DNA from 3 places in the Halomonas halophila genome. Region 2 is predicted to be linked to each of the others. Evidence: predicted binding sites of a transcription regulator. Region 2 holds the regulator's gene; each other region holds the start of a gene.
The links. Region 2 encodes sigma-54, which starts transcription at its own class of promoters, with help from an activator protein. Its sites were predicted from a motif close to TGGCACNNNNNTTGCTNT; they were not measured.

Region 1: the regulator sigma-54 is predicted to act here: its motif matches at 1,205-1,222, upstream of glnL (nitrogen regulation protein NR(II)).
Region 3: the regulator sigma-54 is predicted to act here: its motif matches at 2,717-2,734, upstream of QWG60_RS04950 (nitrate reductase).

Annotation. Positions count from the first base shown of each region.
Region 1 is NZ_CP129121.1:220,493-226,033, reverse strand. Features, by position in the region: gene ntrC (nitrogen regulation protein NR(I)) at 1-108, opposite strand, end outside; gene glnL (nitrogen regulation protein NR(II)) at 101-1,147, opposite strand; gene QWG60_RS00995 (DUF4124 domain-containing protein) at 1,585-2,166, opposite strand; gene QWG60_RS00990 (ZIP family metal transporter) at 2,333-3,046, shown strand; gene glnA (glutamate--ammonia ligase) at 3,165-4,571, opposite strand; gene typA (translational GTPase TypA) at 5,078-5,541, shown strand, end outside.
Region 2 is NZ_CP129121.1:2,374,936-2,380,476, reverse strand. Features, by position in the region: gene QWG60_RS11080 (PTS sugar transporter subunit IIA) at 1-177, opposite strand, end outside; gene hpf (ribosome hibernation-promoting factor, HPF/YfiA family) at 181-492, opposite strand; gene QWG60_RS11070 (RNA polymerase factor sigma-54) at 605-2,005, opposite strand; gene lptB (LPS export ABC transporter ATP-binding protein) at 2,162-2,887, opposite strand; gene lptA (lipopolysaccharide transport periplasmic protein LptA) at 2,884-3,411, opposite strand; gene lptC (LPS export ABC transporter periplasmic protein LptC) at 3,408-3,992, opposite strand; gene QWG60_RS11050 (KdsC family phosphatase) at 3,997-4,554, opposite strand; gene QWG60_RS11045 (KpsF/GutQ family sugar-phosphate isomerase) at 4,569-5,541, opposite strand, start outside.
Region 3 is NZ_CP129121.1:1,093,859-1,099,399, forward strand. Features, by position in the region: gene QWG60_RS04935 (NAD(P)/FAD-dependent oxidoreductase) at 1-639, opposite strand, end outside; gene QWG60_RS04940 (CmpA/NrtA family ABC transporter substrate-binding protein) at 881-1,912, opposite strand; gene QWG60_RS04945 (ANTAR domain-containing response regulator) at 1,909-2,544, opposite strand; gene QWG60_RS04950 (nitrate reductase) at 2,864-5,541, shown strand, end outside.

The sequences.
Region 1 (5,541 bases), 1.4 Mb from region 2:
ACGCTCGACGCTCTCGACCTCGAGGTCGGGCTGGGCCAGAGCGCGCTCCAGCACCCAGCGAATGGCGCGATCGTCATCGACGATCATGACGCGTGCGGCTTCAGTCATGGGATGTCTCCAGCGGTATCAGCAGTCGGAATTCGGTCTGGCCCGGCCGGGAGTCGCATTCGATCAGCCCCTGGTGGCGGTGCAGGACCGACTGGGCGATCGACAGCCCCAGGCCGCTGCCCTCGGCGCGGCCGGACACCATGGGGTAGAACAGCGTCTCCTTGAGCTCCTCGGGGATGCCGGGACCGTTGTCGATGAGGCTCACCTGGCAGACCAGGCGATGGCGCTCGGCGCCGAGGGTGAACTGGCGACGCGCGCGGGTCTTCAGCACCAGGGTCGGCCCCTCGATGCCGGCCTCGGTCATCGCCTGCACGGCGTTGCGTGCCACGTTGAGGATGGCCTGGATCAGCTGGGATTCGTCGCCCATCAGATCCGGCAGGCTGGGATCGTAGTCGCGAGTGAAGGTCACTTCGGGGTGTTCCACCGACACCAGGGCCCGGACCCGCTCCAGTACCTTGTGGATGTTGAGCGGCTCGGGACGATTGAGCCGATGGGGGCCGAGCATGGCATCCACCAGGTCGCGCAACCGATCGACCTCCTCGACGATGATGCGGGTGAACTCGGTGAGCTGGGAGTCGCCCAGGTCGCGCTCCAGCAGCTGGGCGGCGCCGCGGATGCCGCCCAGCGGATTCTTGACCTCATGGGCGAGCCCCCGCGCCAGCACCTTGATCGTCTCCTGGCGGGTCTGCAGCGCCTCCTCGCGTGAGATGCGCAGCAGCCGGTCGCGGGGCTCCAGCTCCATCAGCAGCTCGTCCGCCGACAGCGGCGTGACGGTGTAGTCCACCGTCAGCGCGTCGCCGGTGGGCAGGGTCAGGCGCGCCTCGCGCTGGGTGTAGGGATGGAACTCGTCGCGTGCCTTGGCCAGCAGTTCGCCGATATCGTCATCCGAGTTCACCAGCCCCGGCAGCGGCAGGCCGGTGACCCTCGAGCGGCTCAATGCCAGCAACGCCTCCGCCGCCGGATTCATCCAGCGCAGCTGCAGCCGGCCATCCAGCAGCAGCACGGCGGTGGTGAGGTGTTCCATCAGGCGTTGATACATGAAGGCATTCCCGTTGGTGCATTCCGGCGGCGAAACGATGCGGCGCCTCCCTCATGTGCTGCAAGAAGCGCGCCACTTTGGGGAAGACGGCATGGCGTCGCCTCCCGGCTGATCCGACATGGGGATCATGCACCATGGTAGTGCACCACGCTGGTGCACGCACTGCGAGGCAGCGCTCACTCCGGCTCGAGCGGCTTCCTGAAGTGCGCTCGCGGGGCGTGATGCGCTCGCCATGCTTCATGGTCGTGCCGACGGCGATCGCTTCCGGGCGGACGATCGCCGCGCAGCGCCTCGGCATGGCGGAAGGCGCTGCCCTCGCTCACCCGGTCGGCGTGATCGAAGGCATCGAAGTGCCCGTCGTCACGCGCCGGCGGTGGGATACAGGGCCTCGGGGAGCCATCCGGACACAGCGGTCGATGCGGCCGGCGAGGGGGCAGCTAATGGTTGGCGGGATTGTTGGGATTGCTCGGCAGATTGACGCTGGCCCGCTGAACGTAGAGCGTCAGCGGCGAGGTGCGGTGGCGCACCGCGCCGGAGGCGTCGAGCAGCTCGGCCTGCACCCGGTGCTCACCGCGGTTGAGATTGGAGAGCAGGAAGGTGTCGGTGTGCATGGCGGACTGACTGACCTGGCCGTCCACCAGCAGCCGCACGCGATGGTCGTCGCGCAGGTCGGGGCGGATGGCGAGCTGCACCTGAACGTTGCCCGCGGCCCCGGTAGGCAGGGTCGTCTGCTGCTCGGGGGAGGCGATCGCGAAGACGTCGTAGGGCATGAAGGGCTGGCCAGGCTCGCCGTAGCGCGTGGTGCTCTCGGGCCGACCGGACGAGGCGCTCGACAGCGGCTGCACCGGCCGCGACGGCACCACGGTGAGCGGATCGAGCTCCACCGCCTCGCCGCCGCGCCCGGGGTCGTCGGTGAAGACGACGTTGCCCTGGGCATCGGTGGTGCGATAGATGGTCTGCGCGACGGCCGGCAGGCTCATCGCCAGGCCCAGCGCCAGTGTCATGACAACCTTTTGCATGCGTCTCTCCCGAGCTCCGTGACGGTCCCGTGCGGCGCGCCGTGCGCCTGCCATCGTCCTGCTCCAAGCCTAGCCCACCGTCGACCCGGAACGGAATCCACGTTCGCGCCCCGGGTGAAGAAGAGTAGGATGAGGCGGCGACACCAACAGCCAAGGAGCGACGGGCATGGAGGCATGGGAGAAAGTGGTCTTGCTGACCCTGGTGGCCGGCATGGCGATGCCGTTGGGGGGCTGGGTCGCCCAGGTGGAACGCCTCGGGCCGAACTGGCTGGAGAACGAGCTGCGCCACGGCATCATCGCCTTCGGCGGCGGCGCCCTGCTCTCGGCGGTGGCCCTGGTGCTGGTGCCCAACAGCCTAGAGGCGCTGGCCCCGGGGCCGGCCATGCTCTGGTTCCTCGCCGGCGGCCTGGCCTTCATGGGCATCGACATCCTGCTCGACCGCAACGGCACCTCCGCCAGCCAGCTGACGGCCATGCTCTCCGACTTCCTGCCCGAAGCCCTGGCTCTGGGGGCCGCCTTCACCTATGGCGGTGGCAGCGGCGTGCTGCTGGCCCTGCTGATGACGCTGCAGAACCTGCCGGAAGGCTTCAACGCCTATCGCGAGCTGCGCGAGACCACCCACTACTCGGCCCGGCGCCTGCTGACGCTGTTCTTCGCCATGGCCTGGCTGGGCCCGCTGGCGGGGCTGGGCGGGCTCTGGTGGCTGGGCGACTACCCCACCCCGGTGGCCGCGATCATGCTGTTCGCCGCCGGCGGCATCCTCTACTCGGTGTTTCAGGACCTGGCCCCCCAGGCCCGCCTCGAACGCCACTGGGGGCCGCCGCTGGGCGCAGTGCTCGGCTTCGCCATGGGCATCGTCGGTCACATGCTGATCCACTGATGGCCATGACGGGGTCAGCCCGCGGCATCGAGACACGCAAAAGAAAGACGCACAAAAAAGGCACGCCCTCGGGCGTGCCTTTCGCGTGCTGGAGCGCGGCGCCAGGCGCCGCGCGGCATCAGCAGCTGTAGTACATGTCGAACTCGACCGGATGCGTGGTCATGCGCAGGCGCTCGACGTCCTCTTCCTTGAGCTCGATGTAGGCATCGATCATCTCGTCGGTGAACACGCCACCTTCGGTCAGGAAGGCACGGTCCTCGGCCAGCGCCTCGAGGGCCTGGTCCAGGCTCTCGGCGACGGTCGGGATGGACTTGCCTTCTTCCGGCGGCAGGTCATAGAGGTTCTTGTCCATGGCGTCGCCGGGATGGATCTTGTTCTTGATGCCATCGATGCCGGCCATCAGCATCGCCGCGAAGCACAGGTAGGGGTTGGCGGTCGGGTCGGGGAAACGCGCCTCGACACGCTTGCCCTTCGGGCTGGCGGTGTACGGGATACGGATGGAAGCGGAGCGGTTGCGGGCGCTGTAGGCCAGCATGACCGGCGCTTCGAAGCCCGGCACCAGACGCTTGTAGGAGTTGGTGGACGCGTTGGTGAAGGCGTTCAGGGCACGCGCGTGCTTGATGATGCCGCCGATGTAGTACAGCGCCATTTCGGACAGGCCCGCGTACTCGTCGCCGGCGAACTGGTTCTGGCCGTCCTTCCAGAAGGACTGGTGGACGTGCATGCCGGAACCGTTGTCACCGACCAGCGGCTTGGGCATGAAGGTGGCGGTCTTGCCGTAGGCGTGGGCGACGTTGTGCACCACGTACTTCATTTCCTGAAGTTCGTCGGCCTTCTTCACCAGGGTGTTGAACTTGACGCCGATCTCGTTCTGGCCGGCGTTGGCGACCTCGTGGTGGTGCACCTCGACGGACTGGCCGATGGCCTCGAGGGTGTTGCACATGGCGCCACGGATGTCGTGGAAGCTGTCGACCGGCGGAACCGGGAAGTAGCCGCCCTTGACGCGCGGACGGTGCGCCAGGTTGCCGCCTTCGACCTGACGGTCGGTGGCCCAGGCGCCTTCCTCGGAGGTGATCTTGTACATGGCGCCTTCGATGTCGGCCTTCCAGTGCACCTCGTCGAAGATGAAGAACTCGGGCTCCGGACCGAAGAAGGCGGTATCGCCCAGACCGGTGGACTGCAGGTAAGCCTCGGCGCGCTTGGCGATGGAGCGCGGGTCACGCTCGTAGCCCTGCATGGTGGCCGGCTCGATGATGTCGCAGCGCAGGATCAGGGTGGCGTCTTCGGTGAAGGGGTCGAGGAAGCCGGTGCCGTCTTCCGGGCGCAGAATCATGTCGGACTCGTTGATGCCCTTCCAGCCGGAGATGGAGGAGCCATCGAACATCTGACCGTTCTCGAAGAACTCTTCGTCGACGTCACGGGCCGGAATGGTGACGTGCTGTTCCTTGCCTTTGGTGTCGGTGAAGCGCAGGTCGATCCACTTCACGTCATGCTCTTCGATCAGGGCGAGAGTCTTCTCGGACATGAGGTCCTCCAGGGTACAGTGGCTGGTGTTGGTATTCCGCTGAATCGGTCTGTCGTCGGTCGTGGGTGTGTCCAGTCGACGTTGTAGCATGGCGTCGGCGCGATGCCCACGCCGCCATGCACGACCATGGCATTGTCCGAAACAAAGCATACAGCGTGCCAAAATGACGACGCACGCCGACACCGATCTATAAACAGCTGAAGAGAAAGAAGAAAAAAATTGCTCCATGAGAGTGCAAAGCCGACCACCCCGTACCATGCCCGCTCATGACGCCTTCCAGGCCGTGCCGAACGCCCCAAAATGGAGCCTGGAAGGCCTCTTTGCACCAAACGCGTGCACACCTTCTTTTCTCGCGCACCAAACCGACGCTTCCGCCGTTCGGACGCCGTGCGACGCGCCCCATGGCGAAAAACACCTCGACGATCCGGATTCCGGCGGCTACAAGGCTGGTAGCGTCGAGGTCCTGACCCTATAATGCCACCCCAATTTCCCAGCAGGATCCCGTCGTGATCGAGAATCTTCGCAACATCGCCATCATCGCTCACGTCGACCACGGCAAGACCACCCTGGTCGACAAGCTCCTCCAGCAGTCCGGCACCCTGGACCGCAAGGCCGAAGGCCAGGAGCGCATCATGGACTCCAACGACCAGGAGAAGGAACGCGGCATCACCATCCTGGCCAAGAACACGGCGATCCGCTGGGATGATGGCAAGGGCCGCGACTACCACATCAACATCGTGGACACCCCTGGACACGCCGACTTCGGCGGCGAGGTCGAGCGCGTGATGTCCATGGTCGACTCCGTGCTGCTGATGGTCGACGCCGTCGACGGCCCGATGCCGCAGACCCGCTTCGTGACCCAGAAGGCCTTCGACCAGGGCCTCAAGCCGATCGTCGTGGTCAACAAGATCGACCGCCCGGGCGCCCGCCCGGACTGGGTCATCGACCAGATCTTCGACCTGTTCGACAA
Region 2 (5,541 bases):
GATGCCGGTGCTGCCCAGGCGCTCCCGCCCGATCAGCCGGCTGAAGACCTCCTGGCTGTCGAGGCTGGGAATGTTCTGGGCGATGAAGGTGCTGAAGAACTCCAGCACACGTTTCTTGCTCCCCCCGGGCACACCGAAGAGGGTGCGCTCGGGGGGCAGGATGGCTTCGAGTGACATGACTCAGCGGACGCTTGCGGCGCCCTGGGCGCGGGCCTGAGTCTTTTCCTTGTGCTTGACGAGCTGGCGGTCCAGCTTGTCGGCAAGGGCGTCGATGGCGGCGTACATGTCGGCGTCCATCGCTTCGGCGTGCAGATCGGCACCGGCGGCGTGCAGCGTGCAGGCGGCCTGTTGGCGTTCCTTCTCGACGGAGAGCGTCACCTGAACGGTGGTGATGTTGTCGTAATGGCGTTCCAGGCGGGAGAGTTTCTCCTGCACGTAGTCACGCAGGGGCTCGGTCAATTCCACGTGATGGCCGGTGAGGTTGACTTGCATGACACGCTCCTTGCTCCTTGGGTGGTGACTCGATTGTAACCCTTTTTGGTGCCTTGCAAACCCCCCGTGCCAGACGCGTTTTCATACTCTGGAACCCCCCGTCGGGAGGGCCTCAGCCGAGGCGCTTGCGCTGGCTGGAGGAGGGGATGTGCATCGCTTCGCGATACTTGGCGACGGTGCGTCGGGCCACCTCGATGCCCTCCTCGGCGAGCAGGGTGACCAGCTTGCTGTCGGACAGCGGCTTGCGCGGCGGTTCGCCCTCGATCAGCTTGCGGATGCGGGCGCGGATCGCGGTGCTGGAGTGGGCATCCTCGCCGTCGCCGACCTGGCTCGAGAAGAAGTACTTGAGCTCGAAGACGCCGCGGGGGGTGTGGATGAACTTCTGGGTCGTGACCCGAGAAATGGTCGACTCGTGCATCTCCACCGTCTGGGCGATGTCGGCCAGGATCAGCGGCTTCATGGCCTCTTCGCCGTGCTCGAGGAACTCGATCTGGCGGGTCATCACCTCGTGGCCGACGCGCAGCAGGGTGTCGTTGCGGCTGGCCAGGCTCTTGATCAGCCAGCGCGCCTCCTGCAGGTGGTCCTTGAGGAACTGGTTGTCGTCGCTCTTGTCGGCGCGCTTGATCAGCGCCGCGTAGTCGGGCTGGATGCGCAGCCGCGGCATCGCCTCGGGGTTGAGCTCGACGCGCCAGCCCTGGGGCGTGTAGCGGGCGATCAGGTCGGGAATCACGTAGTCGCTGTCGCCGCTGGCGAATTCGCTGCCCGGGCGCGGGTCGAGGCCGCGGATCAGGCCGATGACCTCGTCGAGGGTCTCGTCGTCGAGCCCCAGGCGCCGCTTGAGCAGCCGCCGGTCGTTGCCGGCCAGGGCCTCGAGGAACTGGCGTACCAGGCGGCGCGCCTGGGGCAGCAGCGGGGTGTCGTCGGGCAGGGTGGCCAGCTGCAGCAGCAGGCACTCGCGCAGATCGCGGGCGAACACGCCGGTGGGCTCGAACTGCTGCAGGCGCAGCAGCACCGCTTCGACCTCGCGGGTGGCGAGCCCGTCGAGGCCCTGGGCGCGCAGGCCGTCGCGCAGCTCGTCGAGCGGTTGATCCAGATAGCCGTCCGGCGTCACGGCATCGATCAGGCTCTCGGCGATGCGGGTCTCGCGTTCGTCGAGCTCGCTCATGGCCAGCTGCCAGACGAGGTGGCTCTGCAGGCTCTGGCCGGCGGCCTGGCGCTCGAAGTCGGGAGCCTCGCCGCTGCCGCCGGCGTCCTGGAAGGTGTCCGACCAGTCGCTGTCGACGCTGAGTTCTTCCGGAATCTCGTCGGACCAGTCGTCGTCCGGCGTCTCCCCGGCGGCCTGCTCGCCGAAGTCGTCCTCCAGCTCCAGCATGGGATTGGCTTCCAGGGCCTGCTGGATCTCCTGGCGCAGATCAAGGGTCGAGAGCTGCAGCAGGCCGATGGCCTGCTGCAGCTGGGGCGTCATGGTCAGCTGGGTGCCGACACGCAGTTGGAGGGATGCCTTCATGGCCATGGCAAGCGTTCCGGTCCTGCGGCAAAGAGGCCTTCCACCCTAGTGTGGGTGTGCCCGCCGTGCAAGCCTTTGCTCAGCAATTAGCATGCCAATGGCAATTGCCATGCCTGTCTGTGCATGGCGACAATATATCAGTGACTTGCGAAGCCAATAGGCTCAGAGTCGGAAGTCCTGGCCCAGGTAGACGTCGCGTACCCGCTGGTTGGCGAGGATGGCCTCGGCGTCGCCTTCGGCGATGATCTGGCCGTCGCCGACGATGTAGGCGCCGTCGCAGATGTCCAGCGTCTCGCGCACGTTGTGGTCGGTGATCAGCACGCCGATCTCGCGGGCCTTGAGCTGGCGGATGATGCCCTTGATGTCGCCTACCGAGATCGGGTCGACGCCGGCGAAGGGCTCGTCGAGCAGGATGAAATCGGGTTCGGTGGCCAGCGCCCGGGCGATCTCGACCCGCCGGCGCTCGCCGCCGGACAGGCTCATGCCCAGGTTGTCGCGGATGTGGGTGATGTGGAACTCCTCCAGCAGTGCCTCCAGGCGCGCCTTGCGGCCGGCACGGTCGAGGTCGCGGCGGGTCTCGAGAATGGCCATGATGTTGTCGGCCACCGACAGCTTGCGGAAGATCGAGGCTTCCTGGGGCAGGTAGCCGATGCCGGCCTGGGCGCGTTGGTGCATGGCGGCGCCGGAGAGGTCGCGGTCGTCGATGGCGACGCGGCCGGCGTCGGCCCGAACCAGGCCGACGATCATGTAGAAGGAGGTGGTCTTGCCGGCGCCGTTGGGGCCCAGCAGGCCGACGATGCGGCCCTGCTGGATCTCCAGGCTGATGTCGTGAACGACGCGACGGCGCTTGTAGCTCTTGGCGAGGTTCTGGGCACTCAGGGTCTTCATGGGCCGTCCTGCTGTTCCGGCTCCAGGGTCATGCGCACGCGCTGGCGCTCGCCGATGCCCTCGGCGTCGGAGCGGGCCTGCACCACCCGGCGGTCGAGGAAGTATTCGAGGTAGCCGCCGTCGAAGGTGTCGCCGCCCTGGTGCAGCTCGGCCTGGTCGACGAGCTCGATGCGCCGCTCGGCCACGTGGTAGACCACGGTGCGGCCCCAGGCGCGGACCAGGGGTTGATCGGGGGCGGGCTTCTGCTCCAGGTAGGCGCGCTGGCCGGTGGCGGTGGCGGTGGTCAGCTGGCCGGCCTCGTTGCGCTGGATCTCCACGCGGTCGCCGGTCAGCTGCATGCTGCCCTGCTGGATCTGCACGTCGCCCTGATAGACGGCGGTGCCGGCGCGGTCGTCGAGGTCCAGGCGGTCGGCCTCGACCTGGATGGGCGCGCTGGCGTCGCCTTCCAGCGCCAGGGCGGCGGGGGCAGCCAGCGCGCTGGCGAGCAGCGCTGCGCTGAGCAGTGAAGCGAGGGATCGCGTCATGACTCGGGGTCCTCCTGGGGGGCCGGCGGGTGGTGGCCGCGCACATTGTCGGTCAGTCGGGCGCGGTTGTCATCGAGCCAGGCGTCGAAGCGCTCGCCGCGCATCCACTGCGGCGGCTGGCTCAGTCGTGCCGGCGTGTCGCTCCAGGCGTGACCGGCGATGCTGTCGTAGTACAGGCGTTCGGTCTCGAGCCGCCAGCGTTCCTCGGGGGCGGTCAGCACCGCCTGCCCCTCGAGGGTGAGCAGGCGCTGGCCGTCTTCCAGGCGTCCGCGCTCGGCGTCGGCCAGCCATTGCCGGCCTTCGCTGTCGCGAAGCTGGGCGTGGGGCGTGGTCAGCCGGGTGACGTCGTCGACGGGCGTGTGCTCCAGGCGCGGCGTGGTGAGGCGCTGGTGAGGCGCGCCCTGGGCGTCGAATCGCGTCAGGTGCGCGTCCTCCAGGTAGTAGTCGGGCTCTCCCGTCTCGCCCTGGGGCGCGGGGCCCGGCGGTGCCTCGGGGCGCTGGTCGAGCAGCGCCAGGCCGCCGCCCAGGGCGAGCAGCAGCAGGAACAGCCAGGTGCGAAAGCCGGGACGAGGGAGGCGCATGGCGTCAGTCCTGGCCGTTCAGATAGGTGTCGAGCACGGCGTCCAGGCTGTCCTGGGCCTGGAGCAGGGTGTCGCAGATCTCGCGAACCGCGCCATGACCGCCCTTGCGTTCGGTGACCCAGTCGGCGTGCCGACGGATGTAGCTCGGCGCGCCGGGGACGCTGATGCCGACGCCGGCCCGATGGATCGGGGCCAGGTCGGGCAGGTCGTCACCGCAGTAGGCGACCTGGGAGAGGTCGAGTTCGAGGTCTTGGCACAGCTGGCGCAGCGTCGGCAGCTTCTTCTCGATGCCCTGATGCAGATGCCGGATGCCGAGCGCGCTGGCGCGGCGAGTGACCATCGGCGAGTCGCGGCCGGTGATCAGCGCCACCTGGATGCCGGCGCGCTGCACCAGCTTGATGCCGTGACCGTCGAGGGTATGAAAGGCCTTGAGGCTGTCGCCGTCGGCATCGAAGTAGAGGCGGCCGTCGGTCAACACGCCGTCCACGTCCAGGGCCAGCAGGCGCACCTGTCGCAGGCGCTGGACCAGGTCCGGGTTCAGCAGGGGGGCGTCGAAGGGCATGGAATCTCCTTGGGTCAGATGACGCCGCTGGCCAGCAGGTCATGCATGTGTAGCGCGCCCACCGGGCGGCCGTCATCGTCGACCACGGCCAGGGCGGTGATGCGGTTGTCCTCCATCAGCCGCACGGCCTCGGCGGCCAGGGTGTCGGGCGAGGTCCGTTTGCCGGGGGTCGTCATCACCTGATCCACGGTCAGCGACGACAGGTCGCTGAACTGATCCAGGGTGCGGCGCAGGTCGCCGTCGGTGTAGACCCCGGCCAGCCTGCCCTCGGGGTCGATGACGCAGGTGAAGCCCAGGCCCTGGCGGGTGATCTCCAGCAGCGCATCGCGCAGCGGGCTGCCCAGCGCGACCTGCGGCAGGCGGGCGCCCTGATGCATCAGGTCCGAGACCTTGAGCAGCAGCCGCTTGCCGAGGCTGCCGCCGGGATGCGAGAGGGCGAAATCCTCGGCGGTGAAGCCGCGGCTCTCGAGCAGCGCCACGGCCAGGGCATCGCCCAGTGCCAGGGCGGCGGTGGTCGAAGAGGTGGGCGCCAGATCCAGCGGGCAGGCCTCGCGCTCGACGCCGGCATCCAGGTGGGCCTCGGCGTGGCGAGCCAGGGTCGAGCCGGGGCGCCCGGTCATGCTGATCAGCGGGGTGCCGAGGCGCTTGAGCAGCGGCAGCAGGGCGGTGACCTCGGCGGTCTCGCCGGAATTCGACAGCGCCAGCACCACGTCGCCCGGCGTGATCATGCCCAGGTCGCCGTGGCTGGCTTCGCCCGGATGCACGAAGAAGGACGGGGTACCGGTACTGGCCAGGGTGGCGGCGATCTTGCTGCCGATGTGGCCGGACTTGCCCATGCCGGTGACCACCACGCGGCCGCGACAGGCCAGGATCAGCTCGCAGGCGCGCTCGAAGTCGCCGTCCAGGCGCGCGACGAGGGCGCCGATGGCCTGCTGCTCCAGCCGCAGGGTGCGTTCGGCGCTGGCCAGCAGGCCGGTGAGGGAGGAG
Region 3 (5,541 bases), 1.3 Mb from region 2:
GTCGAGCTGGCGGTTCATCAGCCGCGAGGCGCGCTGGAGCACGTTCACCGACATGCCGTCCTGTTCTCGGGCGCGCTTGTGAAGCGCTCTTTTACGTAATCCCTCGGCGGCCTCCAGGCCCAGCAGGCCGCCGCCGATCACCACCGCGCGGCCACCCCGCTCGGCGACGCGGGTCAGGGCGGCGGCGTCGTCCAGATCGCGAAAGGCGTGGACGCCGTCGAGCTCAAGGCCATCGACCGGCGGCAGGGCGGGGGTGGAGCCGGTGGCCAGCACCAGGCGGTCGTAGGCGATCTCGCGGCCGCCGGCGGTGGTCAGGCGGCGCGCGGCGCGGTCGATGCGCTCGACCCGCTCGCCGAGCACCAGCTCGACGCCGTGCTCGGCGTACCAGTCGGCGCCGCGCAGAGTCAGCGCCTCGCGTTCCATCTCGCCGGCCAGCAGCGGCGACAGCAGGATGCGGTTGTAGGCGGGGCAGGCCTCCGCGCCGATCAGGGTGATGCGGCGCGGCGCGCCCTCGCGCTGGACCAGCGCCTCGACCAGCCGCTGGCCGGCCATGCCGCTGCCGACGATCACCAGGTGATCGATGGTCGGAGGCCCCTCGTCGCGCGACGGGGCATCGGGTGTCGGGTCATCGGAGTGCATCACGGACTCCCTCCATAAACGCAGAAGACGCCTCGACGCTCCCCGGCATTGGGGAGCGTGGAGACGTCTTCGTCTGATACTTCGAGGTGCGATCGCCGTTGACCGCCGGGGGCCTGGGCCCGCCGTTCTGACCTGTTCCTATCAAGGATCGGGCCAGTCGCCAGTAAAGAACCGCAATGTCAGTGAGTTGGGTGAAATCTCCCGGGCGATGGCCGGCGCGGGACGGATGAAGTCGCGGTCGTCATGCACGCTCCTGGTGCGTCGCGGCATCGATATGCACGGGGCTGTAGCAGGTCTCGACCGCGGCACGGTCGAGCGGCTCGCCGAGCTGGCGGGCCAGATGCTCCACCACCCGGGCCAGCTCGTCGGCCCCGGGGCGCAGCCCGGTGAGGCGCTGCTCGATCGGCGGCTCGTCCAGCGGCAGCGTCGGCAGATGATCCATGGCGCGGTCCAGGTAGGGCGGCAGGGCCAGCCAGTCGCGCGCCAGGCGCCGGTGCTCGGGCGCCTCGGACAGCCAGTCGGCGGCGGCGATCAGGGCGCGGATCAGGGCCGCGAGGGTGGCCGGGTGGCGCTCGGCCCAGTCATGGGTCACGCCGAGCACCTTCTCGGGATGGCCCGGCCACAGCTGGGCGCCGGTGGCGACGATGCGCCCGCCGCCGCGCTGTGCGGCCTGACTGCCCCAGGGCTCGCCGACGCAGAAGCCGTCGATGCGGCCCTGTTCGAGGGCCTCGACCATGCGCGACGGCGGCAGGGCGACCAGTTCGACGTCGGTGTCGGGGTCGAGGCCACCCAGGGCCAGCCAGTCGCGCAGCTGGTAGTGGTGGCTGGAGAAGGGATGCACCATGGCCAGCCGTGGGCGTGTGGTGCCGCGCCGGCGCAGCCGTTCGGCGAAGTCGCGGGCGTTGACGGCCGGGTCGCGGCCGCCGGGGGAGTCGTCCAGGGGCGCGGCCATGCCCTCCGACCAGTAGGGGGACAGCACCAGCGTATTGCCGTGGCGGCCAAGTACCAGCGGCGCCAGGACGTCGCAGGGCGTGCCGGAGGCGCCGAGGCTCATGGCCAGCGGCAGCGGGGCCAGCAGCTGGGCACCGTCGAGCAGCCCGGCGGCGAGCTTGTCGCGCAGGGTCGACCAGGCGCTCTCCCGCGACAGCGTGACCTCGAGCCCCTCGGCGGCGAAGAAGCCGCCTTCCCGGGCGACGATCGGCAGGGCGGCGTCCAGCAGTGGCACGATGCCCAGGGTCAGGCGGGAAAGCTCGGGGGCTTGGGACATGCTCATAGGCCTTTCTCCAGTCCTTCGAGGATATCGATCACGTTGCCGGCCACCTCGCCGATGCGCTGGCCCCGGTCCATGGCCAGCTTGCGCAGCGTCTGATAGGCCTGGGGCTCGTCGCAGTCCTGGTGCTTCATCAGCATTCCCTTGGCCTTCTCGATGCGCTTGCGGTCGGCCAGCTGGGTGCGGGTGCGGTCGAGCTCCTGGCGCATCGACTGGAAGGCGTCGAAGCGGGCCACGGCGACCTCGAGGATCGCCCGGACCCGGGTCGGCACCAGGCCGTCGACGACGTAGGCGCTGACGCCGGCCTTGAGGGCGGCCTGCATGGAGTCGGGGTCGTGCTGGTCGGCGAAGAACACCACCGGCCGCGGGTTCTGGCGGTGCAGCTGCGACATGCTGTCGAGGGTGTCGCGGTCGGGGGATTCCATGTCGATGATCACCACGTCGGGGGCGTGGCGCTCGACCATGTCGTTGAGGCTGGCCGGGCTCTGCAGGTGGCAGATCACTTCGTGCCCCTCCTGGCCGAGGGCCTCCTCGACCATGGCGGCGCGGACGCTCTCGTCGTCGACCAGCAGGATTCGCAAGGGCTGGGGCATGGCATAGGGCTCGTGATGGCGGAAACGGTCAACCCTGGTCATGCAAGAGACGTTCCAGCATCTGCGTCGCCAATGCCCGGGCGGCGAGGCGTCCTCGTTGTGTCGAATCCTGCACCATGAGGGCGCGGAGTGCGGTGGAAAACGCGGCAGTCTGGTGCAGGCGACGTCGATACCCCGGACGCGCCGGTCTGAGAAGCGGCGCTTTTCGTCCGTCTGGCACACCGATTGCTTCTATCGGGGAAAGAGACTCCCGGATCGCCATGGCGGCGATCCACGGCAACGACGCCCACCCCCGCGCTTACCCGGCGCGGCGGTGGGCGTCGTCGTTTCGGGACCTGCGATCGCGATCGAGGAGAGCACCATGCAACAGGCGCGCACCACTTGCCCCTACTGCGGCGTCGGCTGCGGCGTGACCGCCGACATCGAGGGCGGACGAATCACCGACGTGGAGGGCGACGGCGACCACCCGGCCAACCACGGGCGGTTGTGCGTCAAGGGGGCGGCGCTGGCCGAGACCCTGGGCGATCATGGCCGCCTGACGCGGCCACGGGTCGATGGCGTCGAGGTCGACTGGGACACCGCGCTCGATGCGGTGGCCAGCCGCCTCCAGGCCACCCGAGCATCCGCCGGCGATCACGCCGTGGCGGCCTATCTCTCCGGCCAGCTGCTGACCGAGGACTATTACGTCGCCAACAAGCTGTTCAAGGGCTTTCTCGGCACGCCGCACCTGGATACCAACTCGCGGCTGTGCATGGCCTCGGCGGTGGCCGCCTACAAGCGTTCGCTGGGCGCCGATGCCGTGCCCTGCAGCTACGAGGACCTGGAGGAGGCCGAGCTGGTGGTACTGGTGGGCTCCAACCTGGCCTGGAACCACCCGGTGCTCTACCAGCGGCTGCGCACCGCCAAGAGCCGCAACCCGCTGATGCGGGTGGTTGTGATCGACCCGCGGGTCACCGACAGCTGCGAGATCGCCGACCTGTATCTGGGACTCAGGCCCGGCACTGATGCCCGGCTGTTCACCGGCCTGCTGGCGTGGATGGCCGACAAGGGCCGGCTCGACGACGTCTATCTGGTGCAGCATACCGCCGGGCTCGACGAGGCCCTGGCCGCGGCCCGCGAGGACGACGTGTCCATCTCGGCCATCGCCGCCGACTGCGACGTCGACGCCGAGCGCCTGGAGACCTTCTTCTACTGGTTCGCCAGCCAGCTGCACGTGGTGACCCTCTATTCCCAGGGCATCAACCAGTCGTCCAGCGGCACCGACAAGTGCCAGGCGATCATCAACTGCCACCTGGCCGGCGGCAAGATCGGCCTGCCCGGCGCCGGGCCCTTCTCGATCACCGGCCAGCCCAACGCCATGGGCGGCCGCGAGGTGGGCGGGCTGGCCAACCAGCTCGCCGCCCACATGGACTACGACTCGGTCGGCGCCCCCGACCGCGTGACGCGCTTCTGGGCCACCGAGCATCTGACGCCGAGCCTGCCCGAGGCGCCGGGGCACAAGGCGGTGGCGCTGTTCGAGGCCATCGAGCGCGGCGAGATCCAGGCGCTGTGGGTGATGGCCACCAACCCGGCGGTCAGCCTGCCCGACGCCAATCGGGTGCGGGCGGCGCTCGAGAAGTGCCCGCTGGTGATCGTCTCCGAATGCATGGCCGACACCGACCTGCTGCCCTATGCCGATATCGTGCTGCCGGCGTCGTCGTGGTCGGAGAAGGATGGCACCATGACCAACTCCGAGCGGCGCATCTCGCGCCAGCGCGGCATGCTGCCGCCGCCCGGGGAGGCGCGCCACGACTGGTGGATCGTCTGCGAGGCGGCGCGCCGGCTGGGCTTCGGCGAGGCCTTCGACTACAGCCACCCCGGCGATATCTTCGCCGAGCACGCGCGGCTCTCCGGCTTCGAGAACGCCCCCGGCGTCCCGGGCAGCGAGGCGCGGCTGTTCGACATCTCGGCGCTGGCGGAGCTCGACCGCGCCGGTTATGACGCCCTGGCGCCGATCCAGTGGCCGGTGACCGCCGCATCGCCCCGTGGCACCGCACGGCTGTTCGAGGACGGCCGCTTCGCCACCGCGGACGGCCGGGCACGACTGCTGCCGGTGCGACCGCGCGGCCCCGAGCAGGCGCTCAGCGCCGAGCGCCCGCTGCGCCTCAACACCGGCCGGGTGCGCGACCAGTGGCACACCATGACCCGCACCGCCCGGGCGCCGCGGCTGATGAATCACCGCGCCGAGCCCTTCATCGAGATCACTCCGGAAGACGCGGCGGCGTTCGGCGTGGGCGACCAGCAGCTGGCGAAGCTGACCGGCGCCGGCGGCGAGTATAGCGCCCGGGTAAGACTGACCAAGGGCCAGCGCCGCGGCGAGGCCTTCGTGCCCATGCACTGGACCGACCGCTTCAGCGGCGCGGCGCGCACCGGCAGCCTGCTCGCCGCCCATCTCGACCCGATCTCCGGCCAGCCTGAATCGAAGCACGGCGCGGTGAGCCTGGCGCCGCTGGCGGTGGGCTGGGAGGCGACCCTGCTGATCGCCCCCGGCGAATCCGGCGAGGCCGGCGACTTCGAGGGCCGCGACGACGGCGCCTACTGGGCGCGCATCCCGCTGGCCCACTGCCAGCGCTGGCAGCTGGCCGGGGGCGAGCCTGGCGACCAGAGAGACTGGCTGGCCTGGGCACGCCACTGGCTGCCTACGGCGCCGACCCTGTGGAGCGACGATCCGGCCGGCGGCCGGCTGCGCGCCGCGGGCCTCGAGGGCGGCCGGCTGCGCTGGTGGCTGATGGTGGCGCCGCCCGCCGAACTGCCGGGTCTGGCCTGGCTCGACGCGCGCTTCGCCGAGGACGCGCTCGAGGGCGACGCGCGCCGTCGGCTGCTGGCCGGCTGCGACGCCGGCGAGGCCGATGTCGGCCCGCTGGTGTGCAGCTGCCATCAGGTGGGCCAGACGACCATCGTCGAGGCCATCCGCGCCGGCGACGCCAGCGTCGAGGCGCTGGGTGCGCGGCTCGCCTGCGGCACCCAGTGCGGCAGCTGCATTCCCGAGCTCAAGTCGCT